One region of the Lysinibacillus sp. EB271-A1-10B genome, then DNA from elsewhere that is predicted to be linked to it. Evidence: a T-box and tRNA genes for the amino acid it is inferred to sense, from the RefSeq annotation. Region 1 holds a T-box; the other holds one or more tRNA genes.
What was found. A T-box is a leader RNA that pairs with one kind of tRNA and senses whether it is charged. The one in region 1 lies ahead of argS (arginine--tRNA ligase), so its partner is inferred to be a tRNA-Arg.
Positions count from the first base shown of each region.

Region 1 (6,915 bases):
AAAGAAGTTATATCGTTTGGATGGTGATGTAAAGGTGGTTTTGAAGAAGACATTTAATTAGATATGGATGAAAACCAAAATGACGTTCAGTTGAAGATCTTATAAAAGATTGAAAGACGAAGAAATCATAATTAGGGAGAATGATCGATAAAATAAATGTTACTATTGAGGAATCTGTCTCATTAAATGGTGCAGATCATTATTTATTTCATTCTCGTACTAACTATGATAACCCGATATTACTTTATTTACATGGTAGTCCAGGTCCCCATCTAGAAAATGGCTGGCAAGCTCCCCTTAAAAGATTATGTATCATTTCTCGATTTGTTTACTGATGCATTATTACACCTCAATAATAATGAACATCGTAAACTAATTATTGGACGTATATTTATTGTTTCCAGGTAGTTTCTTGATTGTATACCATGCTTCAATCGCTTCTTCACGACTTTTCCCTTGATTTTTTGGGTCAGAAAAAAAGTCACGGATGAATTGATTATATTCAAATTGGGGTGCAATGTTATTCTTATATGAAGGGTCTTTCTTCCGTTCTTCCTCCTTATTCCAAGCATCTACGACATCACGATATGTTTTTCCAACATTGTTTTTAAAATAGCTTTGGATATAGGTTGAAAAATGAAATTTAGGGAGTACTGTCTTAAAAAACGCCCTTACATTTTGACTACAACGATGATTTTCGGTAATGAGTGTATCAAGACTTAAGTCTACTTGCTGTTCTATTTTCTTCGCTTTTAATTTTCTGACAGGTTTCTTAATCTCTCCTGTCTGTAGAAATGTTTCAATCCTATTGGAAATCTCTATTTTAGAACCAGAAGCACTTATTCCGTTTTTTCTACAAAAAGTTTGCAATTCTTCCTTTAACCAATAAAAATCCTTAAAACTTTCTACACTTATATCTTTCGTAAGTTTAGGTCTCATTAATTATACCTCCATAATACTTATTCCACATTATAGAACGATAGTTCACATTTGGCAAAACCAATCACGAAAACAGCATAAAAAACATGCGCGTACATTCGCGCATGTTTCCACATTATTTTTTCTTAAGAAAAATGATAGTAGCTATAATGCCTAGCATTAATGTGATAAAAATTGCATAAGTAAATGTATGGTTACCCGTCACATCATAGCAATAGCCAATCAGTATTGGGATAATGGCGCTTATCATGAAGCCGCCTGAAAGCACCATAGATGACCAGCTATTCGCTTCTTCGTCATTTCTTGCCTCATCCAATGGTAGCAATAAACCGATTGGAAATAAGCCGCTTAATACAATACCTATAATGAATACCGCAATCCATAACAAAGTCCCTGATCCTACCCATAGCAACATAAAGCCAATAATGCCAAAGACCCCTAAAGAGAAGAGCCAGCCGATTCGACTCGACCATTTTTCCATTAATATAGGGACCAAAATATTCCCAATCATTTGTACAATCGACATAAATGTTAGCATAGAGCTTGCGGCGCCAAGAGAGAAGCCTTTATCCTGTAACATCGGCGCTAACCAGGACATCATGGAGAAGAACAAAGATGTTTGTAAACCAAAGTAAATTAAAATGGTCCAAGCACGGACATTTTTCCACGGATTTCGTGCTACTTTTTCAGTAAATACAGCTGTCTCTGGTAGCTCTTGATTTTGTATAGTCAAGATCCATATACAAAGAGCAATAATAGCAAGTATTGCCCAAGAGCCAAGCGCGATCGTCCAGCTCTCATGAAAATGATAATAAAATGGTAATGTTAGTGCCGCACTCAATGTTGCCCCTGTTCCTATTCCAAATGAATAAATACCAACCACCGTAGTAAAACGGCTCGGGAATTTTTTCTTGATATAGGCATTTAATATAGGTCCTATCAGTGCAATGGCAAATCCTGCCGCAAAGCTTGTTACTACAAGTAGTACATAACTTTCTTTTAAAAAGCGTAGGCCATTTGCTATTGTTAGGATGATTAGTAAGAGCGTAATAGCTGTTTTTGTTCCAAGTTTTCTTTGTAATGGGACTGCAAATGGTGCAAAGAGTCCCATACAAAACACCGGAATAGATGTTAAAAAGCTCATTTTCGTATTTGATATATGGAGTGATTCTAAAAGTACATTAAATAGTGGTCCTATTCCTGTGACTGCTGGGCGCATATTGAGCGCAACCAAGAAAATACAAACAACCACAAGTACCATGGAAACACGCCTTTGCTTTTTCTCCATACTTTCTAAAAACCTTCTCTCTAAATATACGGTTAAAAATTCAACGAAATTTGATAAGACCTTTGAATTCTCACTATACCCTTTTACCATTTTTTCTAGTAATGGTCAATTTCCATAGCTATTACTAGTTGCATGTTGTAGCTAGCACGATGTTGTAGACACACTAATCGTTCTTACATATTTTTAGGTGCGGCAATGCCTAATAGTGCTAACGACTCTTTTAACACAATGGATACACAAAGACAAAATGCTAATCTTGATTTTATTTGGCTGTCATTGACCAATACTTTATTTTGCGCATAATATTTATTAAATTGACGTGCTAATTGTAAAGCGTATTTAGCAATTTGTGATGGATCAGCTTGTTCAAAGGAGTTAGTAATTACTTTCGGAAACTGTTCGAGTAATAAAATAACAGGCCATGCTTGCTCACCTAATGCTTCGAGCGATACTGCATAACTTTGTGCATCTGCTTTTGCCAAAAGAGATACGATACGTGCATACGTATATTGAATATATGGCCCTGTTTCACCTTCAAAATTCATCATGTGCTCAATAGAAAACTCAATGTCATGAAGACGATCATTTTTTAAATCATTAAAAATGACCGCTCCTACACCAACCTGTCGTGCGATACTCTCTTTATGCATTAAATTTGGATTTTTTTCCTCGATATTTCGTTTCGCCGTAGCAATTGCCTCTGTTAGTACATCTGTTAATAGAACGATCTTTCCTTTACGTGTCGACATTTTTTTACCCTCTTTTAATATCATCCCAAAAGGCACATGCTGCAAGTCTTTTGCCCAATCATACCCCATCTTCTCAATGACCTTAAATAATTGGCTAAAATGAAGTGATTGTTCATGTCCTACAACATAAAATGATTTTTTAGGGTCATATTGCTGTTTACGATAAAAAGCAGCTGCTAAATCACGTGTAGCATAGAGCGTAGCACCATCAGTTTTGGTTATTAAGCATGGAGGCATATTGTCTATTTCAACGACATGAGCACCCTCGGATTTCACAAGCAGTTCTTTTTCTTCCAATTCCTTAACAACAGCAGCCATTTTGTCATTATAGAACGCTTCCCCAGCGAATGAATCAAAGTCAATTCCAAGCAATCCGTAAATGTTTTTGAATTCTTCGAGTGATGCATCTCTGAACCATTGCCAAAGAGCTAACGTCTTTTCATCCCCATCTTCTAATGCTTTAAATGCGGTACGTGCCTGTTCATTCAGTGAATCATCCTGCTCCGCTTCTTCATGGAATTTTATATAAATTTTTAGCAGTTCCTCTATTGGGGCAGCTTCAATCGTCTTTTGATCTCCCCATTTTTGATAAGCGACGATTAATTTACCAAATTGCGTTCCCCAGTCACCCAAATGATTAATGCGAATTGCTTTGTAGCCGTTTTTCTCGGCAATATTGGCCAAAGCATTACCGATCACTGTTGAACGTAAATGGCCCATAGAAAAAGGCTTCGCTATATTAGGTGAAGAAAAATCTAGCACTATATTCCCTTTTGACTCTTGTTGAGTCCCGTATAAATTTTTCTCTTTTACAATTTGACTAAGAACTTGTTGAGTAATCGTAGGCTGATGATAAAAAACATTGACATAACCACCTACTACTTGAACTTCTTGTATGCAATCGCAGCTTATATTATTTTTTATGTCTGACGCGATAGTGTGAGGGGACTTTCTTAATTTTTTGGCTAGCGTAAAGCACGGGAATGCCAAATCCCCTAAGTCCAATTTTTTTGGTTTCTCCAGTAAGTTTTGAACTTCAATAACGGACAGCTCATTATTTAATGCCTCAGCTATACTTTTTGCAATTTGTCTATTCATATTCATTCTCCTCTCTATACATAAATCCATTTTCTTGTAGACAAACAAAGCGTCCATATTTTGAATTGTGCACGGACGATTCATACTAAATGAAAATAAAAAAAGCCCTCGTCTCTAAAATAGAGACGAGAGCATAGTTATCCCGTGGTACCACTCTAGTTGCCATATAATATGACCACTTTCCATTGTTAACGAGGTGACTCCCCGATATTCTCTACTACAAATTTGAGAACCTTCTCCAAAGTGCGTTTCATTTATGGCTCCTGCATTAGGCTCACACCATCCCTAATTCGCTTTCCAGTTGCTCCATAAACTACTCTCTTCATCTCAGAATTTAACTGTAATTTCAAATTATATTACAGTAGTTCCTTTTTTTAGCCAACTGTCTTTTGATTTTTAAATAATTGAATCGATTCCAATGGTGTATTTTGGTAGTAGGACAAATTACGCGTACATTAATACCGTATCTAAAAGGAAAAGGAACATTCCCCACTAATTAGTGGGAATGTTCCTTTTCTGCATAATGGATGACATCAGCCATTATGGCGTACAACTCTTTTAATTTTAATTCCTTGTTTTCAGTTAATCTTTTAGCTAATTTTTCACTGATAATCCCTTTTTCAATCAATACATTCCAGTTGTTATCACTTGACTTTCCTACTAATACTTCCGCCAAGTGTTCTGCGACTTCATCTCTTTTAATTGGGTTTTTTTCTTTTTTAGCTACTTTATAGATAACGACATCCAGCTTATCCCCAAGCTCGTTCATTTTCTCTGGACTAACACGTTGAACGCCCTCTTTTAGCATTTTCGCAAACTTAATCTTTGTTGCTGTATCTTCAACTTTTAAGTCATTCGAATAACCACCGACAACGAGACCGTAATTGATTAAAGTTTGAATAGATTTATCATACCATTCATTTTTATAAGGATAATCCATCTCAAAAGAATCTACAAAGGCTCCTTGTTTCTTCAAATCTTCTCGTAAAGTATTAATGAGTTTTTTGTCCTTGCTCATTGCTCTAAAGGTTACGTCTTCTTTAATGGCTATCGCTGCTGCTGCTCCCGCTGCTTCACCTGTCACCATACCCGTTGGAACGACACGTGCACTTCCAGCTGCAAGTGATGAATAACCTGCTGAACGACCTACAACAAGCAAGCCATCGATTTCTTTCGGCACTAAAGAACGGAAAGGAATTGCATATTGATTTGGAGCTGAAATAACATATCCATAATCATGAGGCGTTTGCGCTTGTACATCAACTGGATAAGCAGCTACGCCAATGCTATCCCAATGATCACTATTCTTCCAAACATCAGACATCGGTAATTGGTATTCTGCCCAAATATGTTTTGTTTCGCGGACGTATAGTTCCTCCGGATAACTCACAACTTCTGCATTTTCAAAGCCAGGAAACTTCTCATGTAAATATTTTAAAATATGTTCAGTCTCTTTCTTCCCTTTTTCAATTGCTTCCTGTTTAGAAAGTTCATTCAAACCATCGATTCCGAAAATTTGTAAAGCATTAATATAATATTCATCATCTACTTTTGCTAAATTCAAGCCTCGTAATCTCGTACCTTCTAGTACTGGCTTATAGTCATCATGAAGCTTTGTAAAGCCCCACATAACTGAATCATTTAGGTGAGCACCACCAAAAGTATTTGAATTTGCTTCTTTTTTCACCTTATCCCAATCAACATTTTTTAAATGTAGCATCAAGGTAACAGCCATTCTCTTATCCTTAATACCAATATCTTCTCCACCCATGAAAAATGGAACTTTTGACATTGTAGCAAAATCAGCATCTTGTGTAGCATCAATGAATGTCTTGCCTTTTACAGCATACGTACCATATTTATTTTTTAATTCCACTGATGTTAGCTGATTTGAATCAAGATTGGCATTAACGACTTCTGTTTGTACAGAAAGCGTTAAATTTGGTTCTTCATCGACAAGCTTTTTAAAGGCAGCCTTCGCATCTACAATTCCAAAGGCATCTTTCCCTCTAACTAGGTCGTGCCATTCTTTAAAAATACCCATACTGACTGGTCGTTTAGAGTCATTTCGAGGTATATCAAGGAAATTGAGCATTCCATACGTAAATAATCCGCCTAATTCTTCACGCTTTTCTACTAAAAGTGTTTTTGCACCATTACGAGCTGCTGATACTGCAGCAGCAACCCCTTCTGGCTCTCCACCAATGACAATTACATCATATTCTTCATTTATCGTTTTTTCCGGAATTGGCTTTTCATAGTTTTTCACAAGTTTTTTATGTGCCATTTCACTTCTAATATCTGTTATAAAATAATAACTTCCTATACCTAGTACAATTACTACTATTAATATGGCTGATCTTACCAAGCCCTTACCCATAACATACCTCCAATAGATAAAATTCCCATCTGTATCTCTTGTTTATAATCATGATCACCTTTTGAAAAAGTTGACATGACATATTTATATAGTTATTAACTGTTTTACATTTCAACGTGAGTTCGTAGCAAACCTAATAGGTCTTTACAGTCTAGGTACTTTTCAAAATAGTTTTTCACACAGTAGATAAAATCGAATCCACCTAAAATAACTTACCTTGGTGAGTTCAAGGGTTTTCATTTCCTATAACAAGTGGTGCCATTTTGGACGGCACGGCATGAAAGTATGATGAAATAATAGTCTTCTACTGACAGTTACCTATACTGATATTCGTAGTGGCAAATCATTGGGGTTGGAATAGCAGCAGAATATCAACTTTAAGAACTAACCAAATGCATTTAAAGCATAAGAAACAATAAATATGTATGTATAATCTAAAACAAAAAAAGATACATAATCAT
Region 1 is NZ_JBYTDL010000003.1:138,144-145,058, reverse strand. Features, by position in the region: gene AC3WSK_RS05870 (DUF6434 domain-containing protein) at 373-939, opposite strand; gene AC3WSK_RS05865 (MFS transporter) at 1,055-2,227, opposite strand; gene argS (arginine--tRNA ligase) at 2,401-4,074, opposite strand; T-box leader at 4,193-4,412, opposite strand; gene AC3WSK_RS05855 (FAD-dependent oxidoreductase) at 4,571-6,454, opposite strand.

Region 2 (6,915 bases), on a different contig from region 1:
TTCCTTATAGTACAGCACCTTTGCAACCTTGACTTTTAGGCGGTTAGTATTTTGGTGTAATATGTTTGGCAATTTTATCCCTGCTTTCTCCTGAATATACTTAAACGCAACCTTTTCATGTCACTCTCTTATTTTATATCATTACATTACTTTTATAAATATATTTATATTAAAAACATATATAATTAAAAAATAATATTTTTCAAAAAACACATCCAAAAATTACGAAATAATATATAATAACTAAAGTCAAAATCAACTACAAAAGGTTGGTGAAAGTTACATTATATAGGAAGGAAGATTTAGCATGGCACACATTACTAGTAAGGACTTAATGTTTCAACCCTTCGTCATGAATGACATTGGCGTGGTTGAGCTTTTAATAGAATTTAGATACAAATATGATGATAACCTTTTCTTAGGCGGCGGTAGCACACTTGACGTTACAGGGGTTAAAGCTGTTAATCAAGAAGTGATAGCGACTTATGCTTCATTGGACAGACTAATCAATCAATGTAACTTCACGAATCAACAGTTACTTCTTATTAAAATGGTTGAAAAAGGCTACACCCATAGAGAAATCGGTGAAGCTATAGGCATTGAGAATCAGAATGTCAAGAAAGCGCTCAAGACCGTTTACAAAGCAGTCGTGAAAGAGAATGAGCGTCAATGGCGTAGAGTAATTTACACAAGCACTCTAGGTTTAAAAACAAAACAATGTAATAAGTGCGGTGAACACCTACCTGCAACAAACGAGTTCTATAGTGACAATAAATCAGCAAAAGATCGTTTACTTTCCATTTGTAAAACATGTCGCTAAATCAGCTTGTACAAAAAAGTATTGCAAATGTCACTTCCCACCGCCTTAAAGAATGAGAGGGTTAATTAATAAAATGAAAATTTTACTACCACACCTAACAGTGAACTTAGATAGTTCGCTAAATTTTGCACAACGCAAGCAAGTCATTGAACACCTTCTTAAAGAAGAAATTGAATTTCTAGCTCAGACAATGACATTGGAAGAATATCTATTGTTTACTTGGGAAAAGCAAAACACTAAAGTAATTTTGGATATGTTCGCTTACTACCTCACTAAAGAGGAAAAGAACCTAGAAGTCTTATCTCATAAGAAAGTAAAGGAAATTAGCAAAGGCTCAGAACGCTATAGTAATTTCTCTTGTCTATCAGAAGAAGATAAGGAACAACTAGGAATCACTATTAATAGTAGTGAAGATTAACTTACGCTAAAAATAACATAATAATATATCGGATTATTAGTTCGCTGCCCAAAGGCGATAAAATCCATTTTATTTTTCAGAGAAAAAGGAGCTTATATCAAAATGGCTAAATTAGGTCGTACAGATTTTATTACAGGAATCTTAGCTGAGGAACTACAAGATACACTACCAACGATGCGTGTATCAAAAGCGTTAGCTAAAGAAATCTTAGAAGGTGACACAGATAGCGTAGAAATCCAAATAACAAAAGACTTCGGAACAGCAGTTCTTGATTCAGTAGAAAAAGCGTATGTTCGTGCTATCGTTGAAAGTCAAGTTAATATTGGTTTTGGTACTTTAGGTCAGTTCAAGGTTGAAGTAAAACCTGAGCGTACTTACCGTAACCCTCAAGATGGTTCACCAGTGGTTAAACCAACTCACTTGGCTACAAAGTTTGCTGTTTCAAAAACTTTCAAGGAAGTATTAGAAAAAACAGTTATTAACTAATTCAGGAAATGATCGGTGTGATACTGTGTGAATTTCACCTTTTTATTCGGATTTTATTAAAAAAACCACTATTTTCAAATTATTTTGATAAAATCGTTTGTTAAAGTAAGATAATAATATAATATGAAATATACAAGGTGAGTCACTTACCTATTTAAGCTACTGCTAATAAACTTATTGAACGCAAGGTGTTATTCCTACCTCTTTAACATCTTGCGAACACATGAGTAAGATAATAACTAAACTCACAAACAAGACAAATACATAAATTAGGATTAAGTAAACACCTGAGACATAATTAGTAAGTAGGTTAACTCAAAACTTGTGCAAAGCAATCTTAGAGAGCGTTACACCTAATCAAGTACTACAAAAACAACTAAAAGAACTTTGGGTGCTACCTACCCTTCGCAAGATAAAGTGAGAAGTTCTTTTTGATTTCATAACTTAAACCTCCTCAGAATCAAAGTTTGAGCGTAGTTCTTCCCTTAACTACGCTCAATGCTGAAAATCAAATATGCGTCATTAGCTCAATGGATTAGAGCAACAGGTTTCTACCCTGTCGGTTGGGAGTTCGAATCTCTCATGGCGCGCCAATAAAATTTGGGGGCATTTGACGTGGACTACGGCACTCGATTTTCTTTCGAGTATTTAGAGTTTTGAATACCCTATGCCCTACTAAAAAGGATATAACTATGAATTACTATATTTTAACATATGAAACTAACAACGAACTAGTTAATGAATCTTACTTGTATTCTAAGGAATCTGACGATAGTATAGATAACCGTTGGAAGGAAAGAGCATTTGAGATAGCGTTGGATAGGTATTTCGATATTTATGATGAAGAAGCAGAGAATCTTGAGATTTTTGCTTCAAACACAGCAATATCGAAAGATGATTACACAATGTATAGAATAGATGGTTTAATAAAATTAGAGTATCTATAAAAAGTTTATCGTATCATTGCATGTTCGACCACTGCCTAGTCAGCCAACAGGAGTGAATCCGTATTTCACCTTGTCTAATAAGCAAGCCTCTGTGAGTTCAACGCTCTCCTCCACTATGCGTTCGATTAGATAGTTACATTACATCTGCTTTTTAATCAAGAAACAACAGTTCGATTCTGTTCCTGAGCTTAATCTTATGAAGCTACTAATTGCTTAAGAGAATTGACAGCAATTCCATTATTAGCAGGTTAAAATCCTGTAGGCCGCTCTATGGGAGTTGGGCAGAATGTCAATCTATTGCAAAAGCGGAGTAGATTCGAATCGTATCTCCCCTCATATTACATCTTATATTCAGGAAACAAAGCAAAGTGAATAAAATTTTTCATTTACTCTCCTTTCTCTTTGTTTCTTTAATATAGGGTGTGATTCAGACACAGTAACCTTAAAACAAGCTAAAGAATCATTATTATTCTGTAAGGTGAATGTGTCTACTACATAACTGAATATTAAGACAATCAATTCACTATTAGAAAGACGTACTATTCTAATAGTGTTTTTTGTTGTAAGCGGGGCTTAGTTTAGTGATAAACATTGGATTCCGAATTCAAAGTCAGTGATTCGATCCCTTTAGCCCCTATCATAAAATATAGAATTTACTAGAGACAAGGAGAAATGTGAAATGTTACACATTAGAAAAATTAAGACTTTGTATGGTCTTAGATATGCAGTAGTTGACTTATTCACACACTACGCAGTAAAGCTTGATAAATTTGGCAAGTCTGTGAAGAAAAATGGAAAAGTCGAATACGATAAAAAACAAACTTATCACGCTGTAGATTACAGTGGTGGCGTTGCTATCTTCCCTGTTACACCAAATGGCTTATTACAAGCGAAAGCTGTTCAAAAGTCAGTTAAAGCAGGTGCTAAAAAATAATGGCAAAGCGCACTAATTCAATACAACTAAAAGGTAAACTTGATATTGATTGGACTTTAGGAGAGTTAATCGTAACTGAATCTGTTAAAGATGGCGATTTCAAGTATAGCCTAAATAAATTACTGGAAGAAACATCACTCTTTTTATCAAAGAAGAAGATTCAATCGCAACTATTAGCGAGTTCAATGTATCTTCTGAAACAGATGGAGAACAAGAAGAAGACTTATTTAAGGAAGATTAATAGATGAACACTAAACAACTTCCTAATGAAATCGTTGAAGAATACAAGTATCGAATCTGTGAGAACAAAAAGCTTCTTGGTCTTACATGGGAAGGTATTTGTGAACTTCTTAACAAAGAGCTTAAACTTAATTTCGGTGAATCATATTATCGCAAATGGTATAAAGCTTTCAAACAAGGTAGAGATTACGCTATTAAGCAGAGCGCAAATACCTCTGGAGAACTAGAAGAATTAAACGACAAAATTAAAGAGCTTGAGATTGCTAAAATGCAAGTTCAAGACCAAAAGCGTGAGTACAAACAATTCTTACGCCACGAAGCAAGGTTGGATAACTTGCTTAAAAAGCTGATTGACGCTATTAAAGATGAAATCAACAACGCTAGACCACTTAACTACAAGAAAGCAGATGTTAAATATAATGGTGACACATCTCTTACTTTAATGTTATCAGACCTTCACAAAGGAATGGTAACAGATAACCATTGGAACACATTTAATGAAGAAGTGTTCTATGAACGCATTGAACAAACAATTAATGAAATAATAGCTTATCAAGAGTTAACAGGAGCTAGAGAGCTTCATATCATGCAATTAGGTGATTTAATTGAGGGCAATCTACACCGCCTTACTAAGATTGGTGAAACAGAAACCGCAGTTGAGCAAACTAAGTCAGTAGCAGAAGCTTTGGCTAGACTTGTCGCTATTCTAGCAAACTACTTTGAAAAAGTTAAAGTTTACAGTGTCAAAGGTAATCATGACAGAATTTCTTCTCGCAAAGAGGAGGAAATTAAGACTGAGAGTTTCCATGATTTTGTCACATGGTATATGGGAGCTCGTTTAGAAAACTTGCCGAATGTTACTATGATGGACAACAAGTATGACAGCGAAATCATAGTAGCAACAATCTTAGGTAGAACTTACTTCGGTGTTCATGGTCACTTAGACAACTATAGCAAAGTGATTCAAGACCTAACAATGATGATTCAAAAGTTCCCTACTGCTATTTTCGCAGGTCATATTCACAAGAATTTTGAGAATGAGATTCATGGCGTAGACCTAATAGTAAATGGTGGTTTCGCGGGAACGAACAACTATTCAAAAGACAGTCGCCTACTTTCTAAGGCACACCAAAAACTACTATGGCTTGATAGAAATGGTCGTAAAGCTACATTCTATATCAAGTATTAAGGAGCATGAAAACAATGGAAGAAACAAAATGTCAAGTATGTACAACATATGATGCTTTCGAAAATTTAATTGAAATCGGCACTGAACCTAAGCAAGCCTTTCATATTGCCGTATCACAGTTAATTGCTAGCACGTTAGAAACAGCTATTGAAGAAGCATATGACGAAGGTTATGAAGTAGGCTTCAAAGAAGCTTCTAATGATATAGCTGAAATCGTTGGTTCATATGCGAAAGCTGTAAAAGAAGCGTAAGTTACAAAAACTACTGCTAGATCTAAAAAAAACGACTAGAAATTAATCGTAATGATTTAATCGTTTTTCGATTAGCAACTACAAATTTAGTTTTAATTTCTCAGTCGCACTAGCGAAAAGTTTGAATGGGCTAAATTTAGCGTTGTTCAATACATTACTTTAGCTGAGCTAATTTTAATGAAATCAACTCACCCCGCTTCTTAAGGGCTCATATAGCGTTGCTTATGTAAAAGAATTATTTAATATCAAAGGATAACACACAATGATTGCAAAATTAGATTATTTAAACTATATGCACTCATTAAAAGGCTCTATCTTTAAGATTTTGCCACTATATGAGGAAGGTGTTTCTACGCTACCTGACCACATTAATTCAGTTATTTTTGAGGTTCATAACGTAAAAGAAATCACACCTGAATATGATGGCGCATGGATTGTTCAAACTCATGCTATTCTTAATGGATTGCTTAAAGAGTGTATTAAAGAGGACAATAAACCATTCATTAAAAGCAAAGTGTTTGGAACTATTGACACGATTGAAAAACAAATACAAAAACTAGAACAGGAATGATGTAATGTTTAGCGCTTGTAGAAAAAGGGTTCGAGCTAATGATAACACAATTAAAGACTTGTAACATTCCACAAAAAGACAAATGGTGAACTATATCTTAGATTCTCCTTCCCTATCTTATGTTTTTATTGATATGCAGGAAACATTACCAATCCCTAGTATCGTAAATGACATTAGATCTTTTTATGGGCGTAAATTCTTGTTTTTTCCTGATTTGGTTGCTCGTTGGCGATTATGTCACATACAGAGACTTCACTTACCTTGTTACAAACATGGTTGATGATGAAATATATCCTCAGTTTAATTCGGTGAACTTTATAACACTGAGTTCCCTATTAAAACGAAAGAAAAATCAAGGTAGTTACTAACACTGTTGGTTAGTCCAATCTATAAAACAGAAAAAATAAATATTAAAAAGCCTTGTATAATGACTGACAAGATTTACTCTCAGGATGATAACTCTCTATTCCCTTTCCTAATGGTTCAGTTATTTTAAAACTACCTTAGCAAATCACATTCCTGAAATTAACTCAACTGTAACCATATATCAGAATCAGTATCAAGTTACCGTATCAATGGAACATGTAATGGAACGGTATTGGTTACATTGAAATCCAACTGTAAAGGATTCCAATAACATGATTAAACAAAGTTCAACAGTAGAGTTCTTCTCAAACATATATCAAATTTTAATCACTGATGAAGAACTAATGAGATTATTAAAATATGAGCCTAAAGGATATGACACTCAAGAAAACTACCATCCCGACCCACTTGACCCTGAGTTACCAAACTTAGTAAACATTGAAAGTGATGATTATTGGAAACTAGTTGACGAGAGAGTTGTTTTAGGCGAAAAAACCTCTGACCTAATAGAAAATAAACTATGCAAGATTTACATTTACGAAGGTAGACGTAGACCTGTAATTGAAAGCTATCTAGTAGCACAACAAGAGGTTAACATTGACATTTTTATTCATGAATCATTTGACAGAGATTTAAGAATATCACGAATATCTGACAGGATTAATGAGCTGATAGCGTTAGAGCGTATTGCAG
Region 2 is NZ_JBYTDL010000018.1:68,909-75,823, forward strand. Features, by position in the region: gene AC3WSK_RS19475 (AAA family ATPase) at 1-72, opposite strand, end outside; gene AC3WSK_RS19480 (hypothetical protein) at 308-820, shown strand; gene AC3WSK_RS19485 (hypothetical protein) at 894-1,238, shown strand; gene AC3WSK_RS19490 (HU family DNA-binding protein) at 1,341-1,724, shown strand; tRNA gene AC3WSK_RS19495 (tRNA-Arg) at 2,241-2,317, shown strand; gene AC3WSK_RS19500 (hypothetical protein) at 2,417-2,671, shown strand; tRNA gene AC3WSK_RS19505 (tRNA-Arg) at 3,239-3,308, shown strand; gene AC3WSK_RS19510 (hypothetical protein) at 3,351-3,605, shown strand; gene AC3WSK_RS19515 (YonK family protein) at 3,605-3,853, shown strand; gene AC3WSK_RS19520 (metallophosphoesterase) at 3,850-5,034, shown strand; gene AC3WSK_RS19525 (hypothetical protein) at 5,049-5,285, shown strand; gene AC3WSK_RS19530 (hypothetical protein) at 5,548-5,856, shown strand; gene AC3WSK_RS19535 (hypothetical protein) at 6,495-6,915, shown strand, end outside.
Region 2: it encodes a tRNA-Arg, which carries the amino acid that the T-box ahead of argS (arginine--tRNA ligase) is inferred to sense. The anticodon was not compared.